Regions from separate parts of the Usitatibacter rugosus genome, predicted to be linked through region 2. Evidence: predicted binding sites of a transcription regulator. Region 2 holds the regulator's gene; the other holds the start of a gene.

Region 1 (6,869 bases), 620 kb from region 2:
ACAAGGGCTACATGGGCCTGAACCGCGCGCAGCTGGGCGCGATCGTCGACGAAGCGCACAAGGGCAAGCGCAAGGTGACCGCGCACCTGTGCGCAGTGACCTATCGCGAAGCCGCCGACCTCGGCATCGACAACCTCGAGCACGGGTTCCTCGCGTCCACCGACTTCGTCGCGGACAAGAAGATCGACGAGTGTCCCAACCCGCTCGCCGCGCGCGGCTCCTTCGACACGCTGGCGGTGGACGATCCGAAGATGAAGGCGCTGCAGCGCCACCTGATCGAGCGCAAGGTCGCGCTCACTTCGACGCTCACCGTGTTCGAGACCTTTGCGTCGGGACGGCCGATCGCGCCGCCGGAGGCGCTCGACCTCCTGGTGCCGCAGCTTCGCGAATCGTACGTCGCGCGCTGGAGCCAGATCCAGGCGATGAAGGACAACGTCTGGACGCGCATCCTGCCCAAGGAGATGGCGTGGGAGAAGCAGTTCGTCGAAGCGGGCGGGCTCCTCGTCGCGGGGACCGATCCCACCGGCTACGGCGGCGTGATCCCGGGCTATTCGAACGTGCGCCAGGTGGAGCTGCTCGAAGAAGCGGGCTTCCCGCGGGCGCAGGCGCTGCGCATCTCCACGCTGAACGGCGCGATCTATCTCGGCCGCGACAAGGACGTGGGCAGCCTCGCCGAAGGCAAGAGAGCCGACCTCGTGCTCTACAAGGGCAGTCTCTCCTCCGACCCGCTCGCGCTGCGGCAGATCGTGTGGACGATGAAGGCGGGCACGGCCTACGAATCGAAGAAGCTGCTGGCGAGCCTGAAGGGCAAGGTCGGCTTCCAATGAAAAGGGGCGCCCGGCACGGCGCCCCTTTCCCCCCCAGCAACAACCCGTCGGCTACTTCTTCTTCGGCGCGTTCGTCTGCACGAACGTCGAATACGTCTGCTCGGCCACGCGGTGCCACAGGTAGATCTCGTCGCGGAATTTCTTCCACGGCTCGTAGATCTTCTTGAACGACGCATTCTTCGCCGACTCTTCCTCGTAGAGGTCGAACGCCGCGTCCTGGGCCGCCTTCATGATGTCGTTGGAGAACGCGTGGAGCTTCACGCCCTTGGTGATGAGCGAGCGCAGCGCCGCCGGGTTCTTGAAGTCGTACTCGGCCATCATGTCGATGTTCGCTTCGGCCGCCGCCGCCTCGAACGCGGCCTGGTACTCCTTGGGCAGCTTGTCCCACTCCTTCTGCGCCACGTAGAACGAATACATCGAGTTGGATTCCCACCAGCCCGGGTAGTAGTAGTGCGGGGCGACCTTGTAGAAGCCGAGCTTCTCGTCGTCGTACGGGCCGACCCATTCCGCCCCGTCGATCACGCCGCGCTCCAGCGACGGGAAGATGTCGCCGCCGGCGATCTGCTGCGGCACCACGCCCAGGCGCGAGAGCACCTCGCCGCCAAGGCCGGCGATGCGGAACTTGATGCCCTTCAGGTCCGCGACCGTCTTCACTTCCTTCTTCCACCAGCCGCCCATCTGCACGCCGGTGTTGCCGCCGGGGAAGGAGACGAAGCCGTATTCCTTGAAGAAGTCGCGCACGAGCGCCAGGCCGCCGCCGTAGTAGATCCACGCGTTCTGCTGGCGCTGGTTCAAACCGAACGGCAGCGTCGTGTCGAACGCGAACGTCTTGTTCTTGCCGACGAAATAGTAGCTCGCCGTGTGGCAGCACTCGACCGTGCCGTTCTGCACCGCGTCGGCCGCGCCGAAGGCGGGCACGATCTCGCCGGCCGAGAACACCTGGATCTGGAACTTGCCGCCGGTGATCGCCGAGACGCGCTTGGAGAGCGTCTCGGCTCCGCCGTAGATCGTGTCCAGGCTCTTGGGGAAGCTCGACGTGCAGCGCCAGCGCACGCTCGGCAGCGCCGGCGCCTGCGCGACGGCCTGGGTGGCGGCGGCGGCCGAGATGATCCCGGCGCCGGCCATGAAGTCGCGACGGTTCAATGCCATGGTGTTCTTCTCCCTAGTAGGTTTTGTACGGCAGGAACTTTCCATTCAGCGTGACGAGGACCCGGTCGCCCTTCGGATCGGCCTCGCGCACGATGTCCATCTTGAAATCGATCGCGCTCATGATCCCGTCGCCGAATTCTTCGTGGATCAGCTCCTTGATGGTAGTCCCATAGACGTTGACGATTTCATACCAGCGGTAGATGAGCGGATCCGTGGGAACCGCGGTGGGCAGCGATCCCTTGTACGGGACCACCTGCAGCAGGTTCACGGCTTCCTTCGGCAAGCTGAAGATCTTGCCCACCTTCTGGGCCTGGTCCTTCGTGAGGGTCATCTGGCCGAGGCAGGCGGCGGTGACCCATTCCTTCGACTGGCCGACCTTCTTCGCCACGTCGGCCCACTTGATGCCCTTCTGCACCTTCACCGAGTAGATGAGGTCGGTCACGTCTTCGCGATTCATGGGTTTCATGCGTTCTCCGGGTTAGCGGACCTGCTTGAGTGGCGTGACGCCTGCCCCGAGGACGGTGCCGTCCTCGAGCCCGGGACGCACGACGCGCGGCAGGTCTTCGTTGGCCGCTTCCTCGGCTCTTCCCTCCTGGAGCAGCTTGGAGCGATGGACGAGGAAGTCGACGAGGTGGTTGCGGATGCGGTAGTAGTGCGGGTGGTGATGGATATCGTTGCGCGTGCGTTCGCGCGGCAGCGTGTTCACGACCACCTCGGCGATGCGGGCTTCGGGGCCGTTGGTCATGAGCAGGATCTTGTCGGCGAGCAGGATGGCTTCATCGACGTCGTGGGTGATCATGAAGACCGTCTGGTGCGTCTCGGCGCAGATGCGCACGAGCTCCTCCTGGATCGCGCCTCGCGTGAGCGCATCGAGCGCTCCGAAGGGCTCGTCCAGCAGCAGCATCTTGGGCTGGATGGCGAAGGCCCTCGCGATGCCCACGCGCTGCTTCATGCCGCCGGAGAGCTCCGAAGGCTTCTTCGTCTCGTTGCCGGTGAGGTGCACGAGGTCGATGTACTTCTGGCAGTGCGCGTTCACCTTGTCGCGCGACCAGTCGGGCCAGCGCGAGCGCACTCCGAAGGCGATGTTGCCGCGCACCGAAAGCCACGGCATCAATGCATGGCCCTGGAAGACGACGCCGCGGTCGAGGCTCGGGCCGGCGACCTCGCGGCCGTCCATGGTCACCTCGCCCAGTGTTGCCGTATCCAGGCCCGCGAGGATGTTGAGGATGGTCGTCTTGCCGCAGCCCGAGTGGCCGATCACGCAGACGAACTCGCCGCGCTCGAGCGAGAAGCTCACGTTCGCGAACACCGGCTTCGCGCCCTCGGCGAAGCGCCGCGCGAGCCCGCGCACCTGCAGGAAGGGAGGCAGGCCCGTGCTCATTCGACGAAGGTGACCGCGCGCTGCAGCGCACCGAAGAGGAGGTCGAGGATCATGCCGACGACGCCGATCACCAGGATCGCGAAGATCACGTTGGCGAGCGAGAGGTTGTTCCACTCGTTCCACACGAAGTAGCCGACGCCGAGGTTGCCTACCAGCATCTCCGCGGCCACGATCACCAGCCACGCGATGCCCATCGAGATGCGGGCCCCGGTGAGGATCACGGGAGCGGCGGCCGGGAGGATCACCTCGAAGCAGGTGCGCATCGTGCCGGCTTCCAGCGTGCGGGCGACGTTCAGCCATTCGCGGCGGACGCTGGAGACGCCGTGCGCGGTGTTGATCAGCATCGGCCAGATGGAGCAGATGAAGATCACGAAGATGGACGACGTCGCCGAATCCTTGATGGTGTAGAGCGCGAGCGGCATCCACGCCAGCGGCGAGATCGGCTTCAGCACCTGGATGAAGGGGTCGAGCGCGCGGTGCACCATCGGCGAGAGGCCGATCACGAAGCCGAGCGGGATCGCGATCAACGCCGCGAGCAGGAAGCCCAGGCCCACGCGGCCGAGCGAGTACGCGAGCTGGATGCCGATGCCCTTGTCATTGGAGCCGCCGTCGTAGAACGGGTTGGAGAGCTGCTTCCACACCGTGGCACCCATCTGCGAGAGCGTCGGCAGGCCGTCGGACTTCGGCTTGTCCAGCCCCATCATCTTCGCGTACTCGGGGTCCATGCCCGCGGTGGCGCTGGCCTTGGGAAGGCTCGCCAGGTGCCAGGCGAAGAGCAGCACCGCCAGCAGGAGCAGCGACAGGACCCAGGACTTCGCGCGCTCGCGCACGATCTCAGGCCTTCTTTATGGCGAAGCTTTGCACGTACGCCTCCGGCTTCGACGCGTCGAAGGGCTTGCCCATCACGATGATCTTCTTCGGCATGTCGGCGGGAGAGGCGATGCCTTCCTCCTTCATGCGCTTCTTCGCGTCCGTCATGAGGTAGACCTGGTCGACGATGCTCTTGTACTGCACGTCGCCCTTCACGTAGCCCCAGCGCTTCATCTGCGTGAGGATCCACACTCCGAGCGCGTTCCACGGCACCGGGTCGAACTCGATGCGGTTGGGGACCGTCTTCACGTTGCCCAGGCCGTCGGCGTACTTGCCGGTGAGCACCTGTTCCAGCACCGGCACGGGCTGGTTCAGGTAATTCGCGGGCGCGATGGCGTTGGCGATGGTCGTGCGGTTCTCGGGACCGGCGGCCATGGCCGCGGCATTGAGCACGGCCCGGTACATCGCCGCGAAGGTGTTCGGGTTCTCCTTCACCCACTCGGTGCGCACGCCGAAGGAGCAGCACGGGTGGCCGTCCCAGATCTCCTTCGTGAGGAGGTGGATGAAGCCGATCTGGTCGTACACGGCGCGCTGGTTGAACGGATCGGGGCCGAGGTAGCCATCGAGATTGTCGGCGCGCAGGTTGGCCACCATCTCGGGCGGCGGCACGACGCGGATCTGGACGTCCTTGTCCGGGTCGAGCCCGTGCTCCGCAAGGTAGTAGCGCAGCAGGAAGTTGTGCATCGAGTACTCGAAGGGCACGGCGAACTTGAAGCCCTTCCACTGCTTCGGGTCGCGCTTGTCCTTGTGCTTCATGGCGAGCGTGATCGCCTGGCCGTTCGAGTTCTGGATCGTGGCCACGTTCATCGGCAGCGCGCTGGAGCCCACGCCGAGCGAGATGGCGAGCGGCATCGGGGCCAGCATGTGCGAAGCGTCGTACTCCTTGTTCATCACCTTGTCGCGGATCAGCGCCCAGCCGGCGGTCTTCTGCAGCGTGACGTTGAGGCCCTGCTTCTCGTAGAAGCCCAGGGGCAGCGACATGATGAGCGGCGTGGCGCACGTGATCGGGATGAAGCCGATCTTCACGTCCTTCTTCTCGAGCTTGCCCTTCTCCTGCGCCATGGCCTGCAGCGCGCCCAGCGGGAAGAGGCTCGCGATCGCGCCCATCGCCGTGTTGGCGCCGACGGCGCGCAGGAAGCGGCGGCGCTCGGCATCGCGCGGGAAGAGGGCCTTCAGGACGGCAGTCTCGATCGCGCGCTCGGACAACCGTGCGGCATCGGCCTCGTGCGCAGCTTGCGACGCGTGGGCGCCGCAGGTGCAGGCGAGGCGAGCGTTCGGATCGTAGGGATTCTTGAACAGGCTCATCGGACCTCCCGGGGATATCGGGGAAGCAGTGAGCAGCAAGCGTGCCAGCGGCGGTTACGGGGCGGGCAGGAAGCGCGCGCGGCCCCTGCGCACAATCGCGGTGCTAGGCGAGGTGCGCGCGGACCAGTTTGGTGCGGAGCGCCTCTGGGGATTCGGCGAGATCGTGCGCTCCGGCATCGAGCAGCTCCGAGCGGCTGCCGTATCCCCACAGCGCACCCAGGCCGCGCAGGCCGTGGAGCTTCGCCGCCGACATGTCCACGCCGCGGTCGCCGACCATGGCGATGTCGTGTCCTCCCTGCATCGCATGCGTCGCGAGCAGGTGGGCGAGGAGGTCGCGCTTGTCCTCTCGCGTGCCGTCGAGCTCGCAGCCGTGCACGGCCTCGAAGTGCGCGTCGAACCCGAAGTGGCGCACGATCCGGTCGGCGTAGACGAGGGGCTTGGAGGTCGCGACGAAGAGCCGCGTGCCGGAGCCCTGCAGCGCAGTGAGCAGCTCGGCGATGCCGTCGTACGGAGCGTTCTCGAACAGGCCGACGTCGGCGAAGCGCTCGCGGTAATGCGCGAGCGCCTGCTCGACCGTCTCGCGCCGGTCCTCGCCCAACAGCTTTGCCAGCGATGCGCGCAGCGGCGGGCCGATCGCGAAGCACAAGTCGTCCAGTGGTGGCGGCTCGCGTCCCATGCGTTCCAGCGCGTGCGCGATGCTGCGCGTGATGCCCTCGCGCGGATCGGTGAGCGTGCCGTCCAGGTCGAAGAGGACGGCTTTCATGGCAGCAGCGAGCTCACGTCGAGGTGGCGCGACAGGCGTTCGGCATCCGGCGCCCGTTGGTGCGGAAGGATGCCGAGCAGCGGAGCCTGCAGCCGCTCGCGCAGTGTCGCGATGTTTTCCTCCAGCACGGGCATGGCGGGGTCGATCGTGTTCGCGATCCAGCCGGCGAGTGGCAGGCCCTCGGCCGCGATGGCGAGCTCCGTGAGGAGCGCGTGGTTGAGGCAACCCAGGCGCATTCCGACTACGAGCACGACGGGTAGCCCCATCTCGCGCGCGAGATCGGATGCGTCGAACCCTGCCGCGAGGGGAACCCTGAAGCCGCCCACGCCCTCGACCACCGCGAAGTCGCCGCGACTTGCGAGCCGTTCGAAGGCGGCGAAGATCGTCTTGCGTTCGATGCGCACGCCTTCGCGTTGCGCGGCGATGTGCGGGGCCATCGGCTCGGTGAGCAGGATCGGCGTCACGTCGCCGAGCGCGTCATCGCTCCAGCCGGCCGCGCGCAGGAGGGCCACGCTGTCTTCGTTGGCGAGGCGGCCGTCGATCGGGGATGCGCCCGCGGCCACCGGTTTCATCG
Region 2 (6,869 bases):
GCTTCTGCTTCACGTCGTTCCTGAGCGGCAGGATCTCGGCCAGGCGGAAGCTCACCCAGCTCGCGTCCTCGAAGGGGTGCGGCGCGGTGAAGCGATCCTCGCCGATGCCGATGATGGCCTTGCGCAGGAACTCCGCGCTCTCCTCCAGCCCCGGCGTGTCGGCCATCTCTTCCTCGACGGCCAGGCGCTCGATCTCGCCCACGATGAGCCCGTTGGCGCCGGTCTCGGTGGAGACGATGCGGAAGCGCTCGAGGCCCTCGGCCTTCACCTTGAGGATGCCCAGCTCCTCCATGTCGGCCTCGGCGATGCGCGCGAGGCAGCCCACGGGCTCGGGCACGGCGGGCGTGCCGACTTCGGCGCCCTCCTTGATGAGGCAGACGCCGAACAGGCTGCCGGTCTTGAGGCATTCCTTCGCCATGTCCATGTAGCGCGCCTCGAAGATGCGCAGCGGCAGCAGCGCCCGCGGATAGAGCACCGTCGACAGGGGGAAGATCGGCACGCGCTCGGGCTTCCGCCCCGCTCCGAGGAGGTTGAGGATCAGCACCCGCTAGACCCTCCACACATCGCGATGGCGGAGGATCACCTCGTAGTCGGAACCGAAGCGCTCGGCGAGCTGGCCCGCGACGTACACCGAGCGGTGCCGCCCGCCGGTGCAGCCGATCGCCACGGTGAGCGAGGCGCGCTGGTCGAGCACGTACTTGGGGAGCCAGCGCTGCAGGAAGCGCTGGATATCCTCGATCACCACGCCGGCCTCGGTCTCGCGCTCGAGGAAGGCCACCACTTCCGGATCGGCTCCGGTGAGCGGCCGCAGCTTCGGGTCGTAGTGGGGGTTCGGCAGGAAGCGCACGTCGAACACGAAATCGGCGTCGAGCGGCACGCCGCCCTTGTAGCCGAACGACATCACGACGAGCGAGAGCTTCGCGCGGTCGAGGACGACGAGATCCTGGATCCAGCCGCGCAGCTGCGAGGGCGTGAGCGCGCTGGTGTCGATACGCTGGCCGATCTCGGCGACGCTCTCCAGGAGCTTCCTCTCCTGCGAGATGGCCTCGTGGATGGTGCGGCCATCGCGCGCCAGGGGATGGGGCCTGCGCGTCTCGGAGAAGCGGCGCACGAGGCTCTCATCGGTCGCATCGAGGAAGATCACGCCGACGTCGCTGCCGCGCTCGCGCTCGCGCGCCACGATCGCCGGCAGCTCGCCCAGCGTCTCGGGGCTGCGCGCATCGGCGCTGATCGCGACCTTCGGCTCCTTCCGGGAGGCGACGAGGTCGTGGATCATGCCGGCCGGAAGATTATCGATGCAGAAGAAGCCGGCGTCCTCGAGCGCCTTCAGCGCGACGCTCTTGCCGGACCCGGACACGCCGGAGAGGAGGACGAGCTGCATGCCGCTAATCCGCTTCCTCGCGCCGTGCGGCCTCCGACTCGTCGCGCATCACCGCGGCCTGGCGGGCGATGAACTCGCGCGTCGAATCGATGCCGCGCGTGAGCAGGATGTGGTTGCGCACCGCCGCCTCGACCAGCACCGCGAGGTTGCGGCCCGGAGCCACGGCGAGCGTGACCGAGGGCACTTCCACGCCGAGGATCGGCTGCGTGCTCGTGCGCGTGGAGAGCCGGTCGCGCTCCATGTTGCCGTTGGCCGGGCTCTCGAGCGTGACGATGAGGCGCAGCGTCTTCCGCGGCCGCACCGCCGTCTCGCCGAAGATCGAGCGGATGTTGAGCACGCCCAGGCCGCGGACCTCGAGGAAGTCCCTCAGCATCGGCGGGCAGCGCCCGGAGATGGTCTCGGGTCCGATCTGCTGCAGCTCGACCGCGTCGTCGGCAACGAGGCCGTGCCCGCGCGAGATGAGCTCCAACGCAAGCTCGCTCTTGCCGATGGAGGAATCGCCCGTGATCAGCACGCCGATCTCGAGCACGTCGAGGAAGACGCCGTGCAGCGTGGTGATGGAGCCCAGCTCCTGCTGCAGGTAGGGGCGCAGCACGTTGATCACCTGCTGGCTCGGCTCCGGCGAAGCGAGCAGCGGAGTTGCCACGTGCGCCGCGGCGTCCTGCAAGTTCGGAGGCACGGGCATGCCGTCGCAGACGATCACGGCGACGGTCTCGCCGCCCACGGCGCGAAGCGCCGTCATCTCGCGCGAAGCGGGATCGAGCGACTCCAGGTACTCGAGCTCGCTTCGGCCGAGGACCTGCACCATCAGCGGGTGGATGAGGTTGAGGTGGCCGATCAGCCCGATGCCCGGGCGCGCGAGCATGGTGCCGGTGATCTCTCGCGACGAGCCGGCGGCCCCCGCGATCCACTCGAGGCCGAGGCGCTCGCGCCGGTCCTCAAAGAGTTGCTGAACGCTGAGCCGGGGCATAGGGCGACCATCCGGTGATCATGCCGTGGACCGTCGCCGCATCGGGTGCGGCGAGCAGCGCGTCGCGAAAGCCCGTGTCGCTGAACATCTGGGCCAGCTCCGAGAGGATCTGCAGGTGCGCCTCGGTCGCGTGCTCGGGAACGAGCATCGCGAAGACGAGCTGCACCGGCTGGCCGTCGGGTGCTTCGAAGGGAATCGGCGTTTGCGTGCGCACGAAAGCGCACACCGGTTCCCGCAGGGCCTTGATGCGTCCGTGCGGGATGGCCACGCCGCAGCCCAGTGCGGTGGAACCCAGCTTCTCGCGTTCGAAGAAGCTGTCGAAGACCCGCGCGCGCGGGATGGCGCGCGAGTTCTCGAACAGCAGCCCGACCTGCTCGAACAGGCGCTTCTTGCTCGTGGCGTCCAGGTCGAGCAGGACGTGCGAGGCGGGCAGCAGCGGGGATACGAGGTTCACGGCGCTCTCCGGGGGGAGGCCTATTCCTCTTCGGCCTGGCGGATGGTGACCGGGTTGTGGCGCGTTGCGGATTTGAATTTCTCCTTGTGCTTCACGACCTGGCGGTCGAGCTTGTCGATCAGCCCGTCGATGGCCGCGTACATGTCGACCTCGTGGCACTCGCAGTGGATCTCCTTGCCCGCGAGGTGCACGTTCGCCTCGATCCTCTGGTCCAGCTTTTCCACCGTCATCACGACGTTCACGTCGATCACGTGGTCGAAGTGCCTCTCGATCCTTTCCAGCTTGGTGACGACGTACTGGCGGATCGCGGGGGTGATGTCGACATGGTGCCCGGTCAACTGGAGGTTCATCGATGGCTCCTTTTCGCGGTGCGGGTGACGGGAAGACTCTAGATCGACTTGCGCAGGTTCGCCGGCTGGATGTGCATCGCCTCGCGGTACTTTGCTACGGTGCGCCGCGCGACCTGGATGCCCTGTTGCGCGAGGATGTCCGAGATGCGGTGGTCGGAGAGGGGCTTCTTGCCGTCCTCCGCCGCGACGAGCTGCTTGATCAGCGCGCGGATCGCCGTGGCCGAGCAGGCGCCGCCGGTATCCGTGGAGACGTGGCTGCCGAAGAAGTACTTCAGCTCGAAGATGCCGCGCGCGGTCAGCATGTACTTTTGCGTGGTCACGCGCGAGATGGTGGATTCATGCAGGCCGACGGCCTCCGCGATCTCGCGCAGCACCAGCGGGCGCATCGCGACCTCGCCGTGCTCGAAGAAGTTCTTCTGCCTGTCCACGATCGACTGCGTGACTCGCAGGATCGTGTCGAAGCGCTGCTGCACGTTCTTGATGAGCCAGCGCGCTTCCTGGAGCTGGCCGGCCAGATGCTTGGCGCCGTTCTCGCGGGATGCCTGGAGGATATCCGCGTACATCTTGTTCACGCGCAGGCGCGGCATCGCGTCGCGGTTCAGCGCCGCGACCCAGCGCGTGCCGACGCGGCGCACGACGACATCGGGCACCACGTAGCGGATGTCGCCGCTGCCGAAGCTGCGGCCGGGCTTGGGGTCGAGCGAGACGATGAGGGCGCGGATCTCGCGCAGCTCGTCTTCGTCCACGCCCAGCGTGCGCTTGAGGCGATTGAAGTCGCGGGCGGCAAGCACGTCCAGGTGCTTGGCGCAGAGCTCGACCGCGGGCGCGAGGTAGGGCGTGTCGGTGGGCAGCGACTTCAGCTGCAGGGTGAGGCATTCGCTCACGTCGCGCGCCGCGACGCCGGCGGGGTCCATGTTCTGGACGTGCTTCAGCGCGATCGCGATTTCCTCCAGCTCCAGCTCGGCGAATTCGTCGATGGCGTTGTCGAGGAGCTCCTGGAGGGTCTGCTGCAGGTAGCCGTCTTCGTCGATGTTGCCGATGACGAGGGCGGCCAGGCGCTTGTCCCGCTCCGTGAGCGAGGTGAGCGAAAGCTGCTGGGTGAGGTGGTCGTGGAGCGTGACCTCGGCCGCGGCGAATTGCGTGAAGTCCTCGCGGTCGTCGTCGCCGCGGCGCGATCCGCTGCCGCCCATCTCCTCGCCGCCGCCGTTGTCTCGCATGGGCATTTCGTCCATGCGGTCGCTGCGCTCTTCGCGTTCCTCTCGCTCGTGCGCCTCGGCGGCGGGCTCCTCCTGGGCCGAGGAGGTCGGGGAGCCCTCGGGGGCGGCGCCGCGATCGCCGATCACGCTCGTGGGTTCGTCGGGCGCCAGGTCGGCGCGCTCCAGCAGGGGGTTCTCGGCGAGATAGCGCTCGAGCTCCTGGTTCAGCTCCACCGTCGAAAGCTGCAGCAAGCGGATCGACTGCTGCAACTGCGGCGTGAGGGTGAGGTGCTGGCTGAGCTTTAGCTGGAGGCTGTGCTTCATGAGGTGCGAAAGTGCCAGGGGATAACGGGACGTCCGCTACAGGCGGAAATTCTCCCCGAGGTAGACCTTTCGGACAGACTCATTGTAGATGATTTCCTCGGGCTTCCCGAAGGCGAGCACCGACCCCTGGTTGATGATGTAGGCGTGGTCGCAGATGCCGAGCGTCTCGCGCACGTTGTGGTCCGTGATCAGCACGCCGATGCCGCGCTCCTTCAGGAAGCGGATGATCTGCTGGATATCGAGGACCGCGATGGGATCGACGCCCGCGAAGGGCTCGTCGAGCAGGATGAATCTCGGGTTCGTGGCCAGCGCCCGCGCGATCTCCACGCGGCGGCGCTCGCCGCCCGAGAGCGCCGTGGCCGGGCTCGCGCGCAGGTGGCCGACGTGGAGGTCGTCCAGCAATTGCTCGAGACGCGTCTCGATCTCGCCCGCCTCGAGGCCCTGGAGCTCCAGCACCGCCTGGATGTTCTGCGCCACGGTGAGCTTGCGGAAGATCGACGCTTCCTGCGGCAGGTACGAAAGCCCCAGGCGCGAGCGGCGGAAGATCGGCAGGTGCGTGAGGTCTTCCCCATCGAGCATCACCTTGCCGCTGTCGATCGGCACGAGGCCCAGGATCATGTAGAAGCAGGTCGTCTTGCCGGCACCGTTGGGGCCGAGGAGGCCGACGACTTCGCCGCTTTCCACGGTGAGCGACACGTCGGACACGACGCTGCGCTTGCGATAGCTCTTCTTCAGGCCCTCGGCCCGCAGCACCGCGGGCTGCGGCTCGCTCTTCACCAGCGTGAGGTGTTCGCGCAGCGGCGCGGGCGTGGCAGCCATCGTCAATGGGTGGCGGGGCCCGAGTCGGACTTGAGGGTGAGGGGCGACGACGGCTTGGCCTCGCTCTTCGCGTCCTTCCCGTCCTTCGCGTCTTTCTTCTGCGGGACGAGCGTGGCCTTCACTCGCGATCCGGGCGTGCCGGGTTGCGCGGCGCCGACCTCGAAGAGCTCGCGGCTGGTGTCGTAGGTGATGAGGTCGCCGGTGATCTCGCCCTGCACGCTCTTCAGGCGTGCCTTGTCGAAGAGCTTCAACTTCGAGCTCTTGTCGTCGAATTCCGCGCGCGCGGCCCAGCCTTCGATGAAGTCCTCGGCCTTGTCGCGCTTCTGGCGGAAGGTGACGGGCGCGCCGTTGGCGACGTAGAACTTGTTGCGCTCCGCGTCTTCCTTCACCGTGACCTTGTTCGCGGTGATGCGCATCGTGCCCTGCGTGATGACGACGTTGCCGTCGAAGACGGTGACGCGGGCGTTGTCGTCGCCGGTGAGGAGGTCGGCGCCGATGTTGATTTCCTTCTCGCGGTCCGACTTCTCGGCGAGCACGGGCAGCGCGGCAAGCGCCAGCGCGGTGAGCAGGGTGAGGCGAAGCGTGCGCATTGCCGGTCTCCTAGCGGGCTGGAGGCTTGTACGTGGAACGCACCCGGTTCAGCTTCACGGTGCGATCCGTGTTGTTCAGCTCGAGGCCGGCGGCTGTGGCGTGGCCCGAGGGGGATTCCATCCGCACTTCGCTCGAGGTGCGCGCGATGCCTTCGTCCGGGAGCACCAGCAGGTTGTCGGTGAAGATCTTCAGGGGCTCGACGCGCGGCGCCGGTTCGCGGTGCACCACGACGTTGCCTTCGATCCACACCTCGTCGCCGCCCTTCTGCAACCGGCCCCGCTCGGCGGTGATGTTCACGCGCGGCTGCTTCGGTTGGTAAGCGTCGAAATTGAGCGTTTCCAGGAGGGAGGAATCGTCGTCGGGGTAATGTACCATCTTCCGCGCGGTGAGCGTGTAGAGCACCCGCCCGTCCTCGCCGAGCTTGCGCGCATTGAAATTCTCGACGATCAGATCGGGATCGTGACGCAGGTTCCCGTCCGCTTTCGCGGCCGCCGGCTGCACCAGCGCGTTCAGCCACAGCGTGAGCCCCACCAGCAGCGCCAGGACGCCCAGCGGCAGCCATGAGGTGGGACGAAACACGCCGATCATTTTTTCGTTCTTCCTTGCACCAGGTCCGTTCGACCGCGCGCCTCGAGCAGGCGTTCACAGAACTCGCGCACCGCGCCTTCGCCGCCCCGGGATTTCGTAACGAGATGCGCCTGCTTGCGCACGGCCAGCACGCCGTTGGCGGGCGCGACCGCGAGGCCCACGCGCCGCATGACCTCGAGGTCGGGGAGGTCGTCTC

Evidence for each region. The regulator sigma-54, encoded in region 2, starts transcription at its own class of promoters, with help from an activator protein. The targets are predictions, from matches to a motif close to TGGCACNNTTCCTGCT.
Region 1: the regulator sigma-54 is predicted to act here: its motif matches at 5,564-5,579, upstream of DSM104443_RS03645 (CmpA/NrtA family ABC transporter substrate-binding protein).

The regions. Positions count from the first base shown of each region.
Region 1 is NZ_CP053069.1:699,884-706,752, forward strand. Features, by position in the region: gene DSM104443_RS03620 (amidohydrolase family protein) at 1-827, shown strand, start outside; gene DSM104443_RS03625 (TRAP transporter substrate-binding protein) at 879-1,976, opposite strand; gene cynS (cyanase) at 1,990-2,433, opposite strand; gene DSM104443_RS03635 (ABC transporter ATP-binding protein) at 2,455-3,357, opposite strand; gene ntrB (nitrate ABC transporter permease) at 3,354-4,187, opposite strand; gene DSM104443_RS03645 (CmpA/NrtA family ABC transporter substrate-binding protein) at 4,192-5,532, opposite strand; gene DSM104443_RS03650 (HAD hydrolase-like protein) at 5,636-6,295, opposite strand; gene bioD (dethiobiotin synthase) at 6,292-6,869, opposite strand, start outside.
Region 2 is NZ_CP053069.1:79,657-86,525, reverse strand. Features, by position in the region: gene DSM104443_RS00385 (LON peptidase substrate-binding domain-containing protein) at 1-544, opposite strand, end outside; gene mutY (A/G-specific adenine glycosylase) at 1-24, shown strand, start outside; gene rapZ (RNase adapter RapZ) at 548-1,381, opposite strand; gene hprK (HPr(Ser) kinase/phosphatase) at 1,386-2,351, opposite strand; gene DSM104443_RS00370 (PTS sugar transporter subunit IIA) at 2,320-2,805, opposite strand; gene hpf (ribosome hibernation-promoting factor, HPF/YfiA family) at 2,826-3,155, opposite strand; gene DSM104443_RS00360 (RNA polymerase factor sigma-54) at 3,194-4,675, opposite strand; gene lptB (LPS export ABC transporter ATP-binding protein) at 4,712-5,494, opposite strand; gene lptA (lipopolysaccharide transport periplasmic protein LptA) at 5,497-6,084, opposite strand; gene lptC (LPS export ABC transporter periplasmic protein LptC) at 6,095-6,664, opposite strand; gene DSM104443_RS00340 (KdsC family phosphatase) at 6,670-6,869, opposite strand, start outside.